One region of the Kribbella sp. CA-294648 genome, then DNA from elsewhere that is predicted to be linked to it. Evidence: riboswitches for the same ligand, from Rfam matches in the RefSeq annotation. Region 1 holds a riboswitch; each other region holds the start of a gene.
The links. Region 1 has a riboswitch for cobalamin ahead of ACQPYM_RS18935 (magnesium chelatase subunit D family protein). Riboswitches for the same ligand answer to the same signal wherever they lie in the genome.
Positions count from the first base shown of each region.

Region 2: it holds a riboswitch for cobalamin, as region 1 does, so the genes downstream of both, ACQPYM_RS03260 (ABC transporter substrate-binding protein) here and ACQPYM_RS18935 (magnesium chelatase subunit D family protein) in region 1, are expected to answer to the same signal.
Region 3: it holds a riboswitch for cobalamin, as region 1 does, so the genes downstream of both, ACQPYM_RS40930 (CbtB domain-containing protein) here and ACQPYM_RS18935 (magnesium chelatase subunit D family protein) in region 1, are expected to answer to the same signal.

Region 1 is NZ_CP191981.1:3,982,806-3,986,074, reverse strand. Features, by position in the region: gene ACQPYM_RS18935 (magnesium chelatase subunit D family protein) at 1-1,683, opposite strand, end outside; cobalamin riboswitch at 1,904-2,034, opposite strand; gene surE (5'/3'-nucleotidase SurE) at 2,253-3,008, opposite strand.
Region 2 is NZ_CP191981.1:670,706-673,974, reverse strand. Features, by position in the region: gene ACQPYM_RS03265 (FecCD family ABC transporter permease) at 1-781, opposite strand, end outside; gene ACQPYM_RS03260 (ABC transporter substrate-binding protein) at 778-1,812, opposite strand; cobalamin riboswitch at 1,820-2,003, opposite strand; gene ACQPYM_RS03255 (ribbon-helix-helix domain-containing protein) at 2,360-2,677, shown strand; gene ACQPYM_RS03250 (hypothetical protein) at 2,684-3,269, opposite strand, start outside.
Region 3 is NZ_CP191981.1:8,579,648-8,582,916, reverse strand. Features, by position in the region: gene ACQPYM_RS40940 (MFS transporter) at 1-880, shown strand, start outside; gene ACQPYM_RS40935 (LysE family translocator) at 950-1,588, opposite strand; cobalamin riboswitch at 1,664-1,793, shown strand; gene ACQPYM_RS40930 (CbtB domain-containing protein) at 1,827-2,030, shown strand; gene ACQPYM_RS40925 (CbtA family protein) at 2,036-2,803, shown strand; gene ACQPYM_RS40920 (histidine phosphatase family protein) at 2,800-3,269, shown strand, end outside.

The sequences.
Region 1 (3,269 bases):
CAGGAGCGAGACGATCGCGGTCTTCACCTCGGTCATCCGCTTCTTCGTGCCCATCGAGCCGGAGGCGTCGACGCAGAAGAGGACGAGATTGCCTTCGCGCCCTTCGCGGACCGCGAGCCGTACGTCGGAGGTGCGGACGGCGAGACCGGGTCCTTTGCGACCGCGAGTGTGCTGGTGGGCAGCGGCGCTGCGGATGGTCGCGAGGAGGTGCGGACGGCCCGATTCGCGACCGACACGGGCACGGTCGCCGACCACGCGGCCGACCTCGGTCAACGCCCTCGAACGCCGTCCGGCAACACCGGCTCCGGCACCTTGGACACTCAGCAGACGAGCCTTGTACGGCGTGGAACTGGCGGCCACCTCGCCCGTCGGCGCGGCACCGGAGTTGGCGCCGTCAGCGTTCTCGCCGGGCTGCCCCGGGACGCGGTCCGGCTCCCCCGAGTCGGCGTCGGTCGATGCGCGTGAGGCGTCGGCTCGATTGTCGGGGCTCGCCGGATCGTCGGCGCTGTCGTCGTTGTCTGCTCCTGGCGGCGTCTCGGGGCCGTCGCCCTTGGAGTCGCCGTCCGGGCCTCCGCCTGAGCCGCCGCCGCCTGAGTCGCCGCCGTCTGGGCCGCCGCCGTCGGGGTCGTCGTCCGGGTCGGGGTCTGGTGGAGTGCTGTTCTGGATGGCTTGTTCGAGTTGCTCGTCGTCCAGGCCGGGAGCGTCGAAGGGGTTGCGGCGCTTGCGATGCGGGAGGGCGAGTTTCGCGGCGGCGCGGACGTCTTCCACCTCGACGACGGTCCGGCCCGACCAGGCGGCGTGGGCGATCGCAGTACGGGCGGTGACCAGGTCCGCGCGCATCCCGTCGACGTCGAACGAAGCGCAGATCTCGGCGATCTGGCGCAGCGCGGCGTCGGTGAGGATGACGTCCGCGAGGCGGGACTTGGCCTTGGCGATGCGCTCGGACAGTTCGGCCTGCGCACCGGAGTACTTGCTGATGAAGGCAATCGGGTCCGCTTCGTAGGCGAGCCGGGCGCGCATCACCTCGACGCGGACGGCCGGGTCGCGGCTGGCGACCACGTCGACGGTGAGACCGAAGCGGTCGAGCAGTTGCGGGCGGAGTTCGCCCTCTTCTGGGTTCATCGTGCCGACGAGGACGAAGCTCGCCGGGTGGGTGATCGAGACGCCGTCGCGCTCGACGGTCGCGCGACCCATCGCGGCGGCGTCGAGCAGTACGTCGACCAGGTGGTCGTGCAGGAGGTTGACCTCGTCGACGTACAGGAGCCCGCGATGCGCGGCCGCGAGCAGGCCGGGTTCGTAGACCGTGACGCCTTCGGAGAGTGCTCGCTCGAGGTGCAACGAGCCGAGAACACGATCCTCGGTGGCCCCGACCGGCAACTCAACCAGGCGAGCCGGTCGCGAAACCGCCGTCAACTGCGCCTCGGCGTGAAGGCGGTCGGTTGGCGCCGAGTGGGGGGCATCCGGGCAGGTGGGGTCGGGGGCGATGGGGTCGCAGGAGAAGCGGCAGCCCTCGATCACCTCGACGGGCGGGAGGAGCTCGGTCAGCGCGCGGACGGCCGTCGATTTCGCCGTACCCTTCTCGCCGCGGATCAGCACGCCACCGATCGCCGGCGAGACCGCCGCGAGGATCAACGCAAGCTGAAGATCCTCCATCCCGACCACAGCGGTGAACGGAAATCCCATCGACACCGGCCGGCCGCTGAAGGAGCTCGACACCGCCGCCACCGGACGGCCGCTGGACGAGCCGGGCTCCGTCGCGATCGGAGTGCCGGACCCGGTCGGCGCCGGGCGGCCGTCGGGTGAGCTGGGATTTGTCGGAGCAGACCGCATGGGCGGTGGTTCCCTTCGTCCTGCGGGTGTCCACGCCCGCCTCGGCACTTGGCACGCCGGGCGCGCGGAGAGCGCTCCCTGACGGACGATCGCGGATGTCCTGGCTTCCGGGCCTGAGCCCGGTCACAGTGGCGGGACCGCCCCGGAATCCAGCCCCGACAGGGCCGTCACCGGTGTTCCTCCACAACCGTCCCGGCGATCATTCCACACCACCCACACGCCGGACCGCCCGGAGCAGGTGAGCGTCATCACCGACAGACGACAAAACCACCCTGCCGGCTCCGTCGGGGTGCCCAGCAGGTGAGCAGCCCGCGCCGACGGTCCGCCCACACCCGAGGGGCTGCGGGGATGCGGCTCTCGCCGAGCGGCGACGGAGCTGCCGCCCCATCCCGCCGGCAGCGGCGGGAATCGCCGCGAGGGGTCTAGTTGGTGAAGGCGGCTGAGAGGTGGGTGGCCGCTGAGTCGCCGGGGAGTTCGCCTACGCCGGTGAGGGGGGTGACGGTGATGTAGCCGGCCAGGAGGAGGGTCTCGTCGGTGTCGGGTTCGGTGGGGGGTGGGAGGGTTCGCAGGGTGATGAGCTGGTCGCCGGTCGGGGTTGTTTCGAGGACCAGGCGGGAGCGTTCGTACGGCGCCAGTCGGGCCCAGCGGGCGCCTTTGAGTTCGCTCACCGGTACGTCGGGCACGTTGACGTTGATCACCGTGCCGACCGGCTGGTCCCGCAGCCAGGTGAGCGCTTCCGCGGCGACGGTGCCCGCGGTTTCGAAGTACGAGGGATCCTCGGAGTCGATGCTGATCGCGAGCCCGGACAGCCCTTGGGTGGCGGCTGTCAGCGCGGCGGCGACGGTGCCGGAGTGCAGGATCGGGCCGATGTTGTGGCCGTGGTTGATGCCGGACACAACGATGTCCGGCGGCGGCCCGAAGGCGCCCAGCCGGGCCAGTGTCACCGCGATCCCCGGTGTCCCGTCGATCCCGACGAACCCGTTCTCGCCGACCTTCGACGCGATCCGCCGGCCGATCATCCGGGCCCGCGACGATCCGACCCCACTCTGATCGTCCCAAGGCGCCACCACCTGGACTTCGTGGCCGGCCTCCTCGATGGCCGCGGCGAGCGCCTGGATGCCCAGGGACTCGTAACCGTCGTCGTTGGTGACCAGGACTCGCAACTGTTCGGGCGCCATACCTCAACCCAACCACACCCCGGACGCCTCCGCGCCGACTCGCGCCACCCCGGAAACCGCCTCACCCAGGCAAGCGGGCTGTCCCGTACGCCGCGCCGCGAGACGAGATGTCCGGATCCGGCCAACACTCCTGGTGATCAACCGGTTACGAACGCTTGACGCCCGAGTGAGCACGTCGGAACAATCCGAGACGCCGGAAAGCGGTTGCCGCCCATCCTGGCGCTCCGCCTACCCACCCCCGGCGCTCCGCCCGCCCACTCC
Region 2 (3,269 bases), 3.3 Mb from region 1:
CGAAGGCGATGGGGCCGGCCATCGCGGTCGCAGTACCGGCGAGCAGTACGACGGCCAGCGCGGCTGTGAGGCGGACCAGACCGATCCTGGCTCCCAGCGTGACGGCGAGGTCGTCGCCGAGTGCCAGCTGGTTGAGCGAACGTCCGAGGGTCAACGCCAAGAAGATGCCGAGAGCAATGAACGGGAACGCCTGGGCGATGATCGCACTGGTTGCCATGGTCAACGAGCCGACGACCCAGAAGCGGAACTCGTTCAGGGTGGACAGATCCAGCAAGGTGATGGCCGAGGTCATCGACCCGAGCAGGGCCGTCACCGCGGCTCCCGCAAGAGCGAGCTTCACCGGGGTCGCACCGGCTCGGCCGGCCGAGCCGACGAGGTAGACGACGACTGTCGCGATCAGCGCGCCACCCATCGCGAACCAGACATAGCCGGTCAGCGACTGGACGCCCAGCAGACCGATCGCTGCCACCACTGCCAGCGCGGCGCCCGCGTTGACGCCGAGGATGCCGGGATCAGCCAGCGGATTCCTGGTGATCCCCTGCATCACGGCGCCGGCCAGGCCGAGTGCCGCGCCGGCCAGCAGGCCTGCCGCAGTACGGGGAAAGCGTAGGTAGCGGATCACCCGGTCCGTGTCCGATCCGGTGAAATCCGCCGCCGCGACGTAGACGTCGTGCGGTCCGAACCATTGGTTGCCTGCGACAAGCGAAAGCAGCACGACGGCCAGCAGCAACCCACAGGCCGCCAGCAGACCGGCGGCCCGGCCACCCCAGGACCGGGTCACTTGACCAGGTCGGGGTGGATCAGTTTCGCGATCAGTTCGGTGGAGTTGGCGCCGCGGACACCCGCCGAGTGATGGGCGAACAGCCACGGTACGACGCGCTTGTTCCGGACCGCCTTGAGATTGGCATACGCCGGATTGGCCAGGATCTTCTGGACATCCGGCTGGACCTGCGCCTCGGTCAGGGTGGCGTCGCAGCAGCCGCTGATCAGGATGTAGTCGGGGTCTCGCTTGATGAACTCTTCGACGCTGATCTTCACGTTCCGCTTCGAGGTCAGGTCGGCGAAGGCGTTCACCCCGCCGGCCTGCCGGATCAGCACGGTTCCGAAGTCCGGACCGCCCGACACGGTCACGCCACCGCCCTCCAGCCCGGGACGCAGGATCGCGACGGTCGGCTTCGGGGCTTTGGCGACCTTCGCCTCGACGGCAGCGATCCGCTTCTGCTGGTCGGCGATCACGGTCTCGGCCCGGTCGGAGACGTTGAAGAGCCGGCCGAGGTCGCGCAGGTCGGCGTACACATTGTCCATCGAGACGGTCGACGGGTCGATCGCCTCGTCGCCCTTGCCGTCCGCAGTCGGGCAGAGCGGGCTGAAGATCCACGTCCGCACGCCGAGATCGGAAAGGCTCTTCCGGCTGCCGAAGCTCGAGTCACTGCCCGCGCTGCTGAAGACGTCGTTGAATCCGGAGAGCACGAAGTCCGGCTCCTGGCTGAGCAGTTCCTCGCGACTTGGCAGGTTCTTGTAGTACTTGCGGTCCGTCTGCGTCGCGGCGTACTGCGGCAGCACGGTCGCATCCAGGTACGCCGTACCGACCAGCTGGTCCGAGATCCCCAGCGCGTGCGCCAGCTCGATGGCCGGCTGGTACGCCGCGAACACCCGCTTGGGCGGGCCGTCGACGGTGACGTCGATCCCGCAGTTCTTCACGGTGGTACTCGGGCCGGCCTTGGGGCCGGCTTTCGCGGCACCCCCGCAGCCGGTGACCAGGGACAGTACGACAACAGCAGCAGCCAGCGTTTTCACGCGCGCCTCCAGCACCTCGTGGACGGTGTGACACGTCGTGGCCGGTCTCCTGGCTGACGGGTACTGCGCTCGCGGGCCTGACCTTCCCAGTCATCGCTGACCAGTGGTCTCCACCCTGGAACAACCCACGAACATCCCGATCACAGTGGCGAGGGCCGCGCCGGCATCACACCGGCTTCCCGAACACCACGACCCCGCCAACCTAACCCACCTGCAACCCAGTCGCAGAACGGGCGGAACCCTAGACCGGTTCTGTATGACACAAGCTGAGTTTTGTAGTACATTACAGCGGTGGCAATCACGTGGGCACCCAGTGCGGACAAACACGGCATCGACCGCGAGGACGCCCTGCACGCCATAATGAACGCCTACTTCGTCCAGCGAGAGTTCGATGAACCCCGCCGCCGGCCAACATCCGGCCGACATTGTTCATCAGGCCGCCCCGGCAACTGGGCGGAGAGTTGCTGGAGGTCATGGTTGAGATCAATCCACCACGTGATCTGCACGTCTTTGACGTGATGGTTGCTCGGCGCAAGCATCTTGAGCGGATGGAGGAGGAGAGATGAGCGAGAAGGATTACGACGCGGTGGCCGAGTGGGCTGAGCACGACATGACCCTGGCGCGGGATGCGGAGAAGGGCCTGTGTGGTCAGGAGGCAGCCGCGTTCGGCCGGGAGCTGGTCGAGCGCTCACAGGGCGGCCGGCCGTCGATCGACCCCGATGCTGCCCCCGGAGAGAAGTCGCCGATCCGTCAGGTTCGGCTCCCTCGCGCTCTCAACGCAGACCTCGACGCGTTCGCCAGGAACCATCACCGCAACGCCAGCGATGTCCTGCGGGAAGCCCTCAGCGAGTATCTGGCGGCGCACAAAGACGCCAGCTGAAGGAATTCAGCGGTAGAGCGAGGAGGTGGCGAGGGCGAACTTGACCATGTCGTCCTTGTCGGCGGTGCCGGCGGGGAGGGGGACGAGTTCGACGATTTTGCTGGTGCCGATGCGGATGAGGGTGCGGCCGGTGGCGGTGTCTACGTAGCCCTCGTCGCCCAGGGGGATCGAGAGGGAGGTGGCGGCCTTGCGGGTGGGGGCGATGACGGCTTCCGCGTCGGCGACTCGGCGGGCAGTGGAGTAGAGGACGCGGGTCTTGGTGATCCAGCCGCAGACGATGTCGCCCAGGTCGGTCTGGCCGTCGCGCCGGATGGCCGCCTCCGTGCCCATTACCTTCGCGGCAGCCGGCGTGGCGCGTTCGCACTCCGGCCGGGTGATGAGCGGCCCCGGCTCCGGCAGCCCGTCCGCCTGCTGCGCCACCTCTTTGGCCAGTACTGCGTACTTCGCCAGCGTCGCAACCGGCCCGCTGACCTTGCGCAGCTTCCCGTCGAGCAGGAACACCACGAAACGACTGGTCCCGAACCCACCCTGCCCTACCGTCACCGGTTTGGCCGGCTCGCCCTTGGTGGCGTCGTACGCCTTGCGGGCCGCG
Region 3 (3,269 bases), 4.2 Mb from region 1:
GCACGCCCACTGGCGGATCGTGTTCCTCGCAGTACCGGTGCTCGCTGTCCCGGCCGTTCTGGTCATGCGGCCGGGGCTGGCACGGATGAACGCCGGCACCGTCGTGCAGGCCGACCGGTCGATGTGGGATCGGCGAGCGTTGTGGGCGGTCGCGGCGGCGGTCGGGGTCGGTCTGCTCAGCTACGGCGGTCAGCAGAGCGGGGTGCTCCAGCCGATTCTGGTGGTGCTCGGGTTGATCGGTCTGGTTGGCTTCGTGCCGAAGCTGTTGCCGGTGGGAACGTTCCGGCTGGGCTCGGGACTGCCTTCGGTTGTTGCCCTGCGTGGGTTCGTCGCGGCGTCGGGATTCGGGGCTGAAGTGTTCCTGCCGTTGATGCTGACTCGCGAGCGGGGACTGTCGCCGTCGTACGCCGGGCTGGTGCTGACGGTCAGCGCGCTGTCCTGGACTGCGGCCACCTGGTACCGGGGCCGCCCGAAGCAGCCGTTCTCGCATGCGGTGTTCCTGCAGGCCGGGATGATCTCGATCGTGCTCGGCATCGTGACCGCGGCGCTCACGCTCAACCCGCACGTGCCGGTCGTTGTCGGCATCCTCGGCTGGAGCCTTGCCGGGCTCGGAATGGGAACCGTGTTCCCGACGCTGTCGGTGCTGGTGCTGGAGTACTCCAGCCGCGAAGAGCAAGGCACAAACAGCTCCGCACTACAGCTCAGCGACGCCCTGGCCACTGCCACTGTGCTGGCGGTCGGCGGTTCACTCTTCGCCGTCATCGAGCCGCATGCGCCCACAACGGCCTACCTGATCGCCTTCGGCCTGCCGGCTCTGCTGGCCTTGATCGGAGTTGTCGCGGGTCGCCGGACCGCTGCCACTCACAAAGGCTCCGAATAGCCGGGTGCTCCGGCCAGGCTGAGCGTGGCCGGAGCTTGAGTTGCCGGCTTTGTGAGTGGGGGCGGTCCGCTACTCCTTGGCGCCGGTGACTGCGATGCTGGCGCCGAGGCCGATGATCATCAGGCCGCCGGTGCCGCCGACCAGTTCCAGGCGGCGGGGTGAGCGGGCGAACCACTGGCGAGCCGTGCCGGCGGCCAGTGCCCACAGGCTGTCCGAGCACAGGGCGATCAGCATGAAGACCAGGCCGAGCAGCAGGATCTGCAGCGTCGCCGGGCCGGCGTTCTTGTCCACGAACTGTGGCAGCACGGCCGCGAAGAACACCGCCGTCTTCGCGTTGGTCAGACCGACCAGGAAGCCCTGCCGCAGGGCCCGACGAGCGCTGCCCGGCTTCACCCCGCTCGTCATCGCCTCCGCCAGCGACTTGCGGCTGCGGAAGGCGTGCACCCCGAGATAGACCAGGTACGCCGCGCCGACGAGTTTCACGATCGTCAGCGCCATCGTGCTGGCCGCGATCAGGGCGCCGAGCCCGAACGCGACGGCGAGCAGCATCACCGCGGCACCGGCGGTGTTGCCCAGCATGGTCAGTACTGCCTCACGCCGGCCGACCGCGAGGGCCCGGCCGACGATGAACAGCACGCTCGGACCGGGGACGACGATGATGACGAGGGCGGTGATCGCGAACGCGACCAGGTGATGGGTGGACGGCATCCAGCCAGCGTAGGCCAGCGGACCGGAGTACGGGTGACTTATCTCATCGGGCGCTCGTCGTCCGTTGACCCCGGTGGAACGGGGCCGCTACCTTGCCAGAGACAACCTGCGGTGCCATGAGGGAAACCGGTGAGAGACCGGTACGGCCGCGCCACTGTGAGCGAGCTTGCTCGTGAGTCAGGACGCTCGGGTACCAGCAGCCTTTCGAAAGGGACGCGCACTTCCCTAGGAGGTCTTCATGTCTGTACCCACGCCTGCCCGCTCGGTCGCCGTACCGGCTGTCTCGCCGCGGCTGCTCGCCACCGCTCTGCTCACCACCGGCCTGGCGCTCACGCTGGCCTACCTGGTGGCTTTCGACCAGGGTGCGATCTCGCAGTCCGGGATGTACCTGCACGAGCTGATGCACGACGGCCGTCACCTCCTCGGCGTGCCCTGCCACTGACCTTCATGCGCACCTTCGGATCCCTCCTGGTGCGCGGCCTGATCGTCGGTCTCTTCGCCGGCCTGCTGGCCGGAACCTTCGCGTATGTGACGGGCGAACCGCACATCGACTCCGCGATCGCGATCGAAGAGGCGGCCGGTGCCGCGCACACCCATGACGCCAACGGCAAGGCCATCCCGGCCGACCCGGGCGAAGAACCTCTCGTGAGTCGCGACGGCCAGCGGTTCGGGCTGTTCCTCGCGACGTCTTTGTACGGCGTGGCGCTCGGCGGCATCTTCGCTGTCGGCTACACCCTGCTGCGCCGACGCCTGCGCACACCCGGCGACTCGTACGCCGCTCTGGGGCTGGCCGCGGCCGGGTACGTCGGGATCGTGCTGGTGCCGTTCCTCAAGTACCCGCCGAACCCGCCGGCCGTCGGGGACCCCGAGACGATCACGCAGCGGACTGTCACCTATCTGCTGACGCTCGTGCTCGGCCTGCTCGCGGTCTGGGCCGGCGTCGCCGCGTCGCGCTGGTCGGCCCGCTTCGGGTCGGCTCCCTGGATCCGGATCGGCGCCGGTGCCGCCGCGTTCCTCGTGACAGTCGTCGCCGCGTACTTGATTCTGCCCGCGATCAACGAGGTTCCGGGGTCGTTCCCCGCTACGCTGCTCTGGAAGTTCCGGCTGGCCTCGCTGGGCACCCAGACCACACTCTGGCTGCTCCTCGGGCTCGGCTACGCGGCGGCGACCGACCGTCGTACGGGGAAGGTCGAACCTGAGGTGGTAGCCGCTTGACGTCGCTGACGCTGGTCGCGCACGCGCTGACCCCCGCCCTGCGGGGACTCGTCCTCGGCGGCGACGCCGAACCCGACCCCGCCGGCGTCGACGCCGCCCGCGAACTCAAGATCGACGCCGACGAGGTCTACGCCGGCCCAGAAACGGCCGCATTGCGCACTGCCGCGGCGCTCGGGCTGACACCTGTCGTGGTGCCGGCGCTGAGAGACCGCCAGTACGGCGAATGGTCCGGCCGAGAACTGGAGGAGTTGCTAGCAGCTTCGCCAGAGGCTGTCGCCGCCTGGCTGGACCGCCCACACACCGCCCCACCCGGCGGCGAAACCGAGAACGACGTCATCACCCGAGTAGCCGACTGGCTACGCGACCTGACCCAGGCGGACTCGTCGGAGTCCGCAGGCTCCTTTGGCGAAGCGGGCCGAGCCGACTCGCGCGGCCAGGATGGCGAAGCGGATGCCGCGGGGCCGAT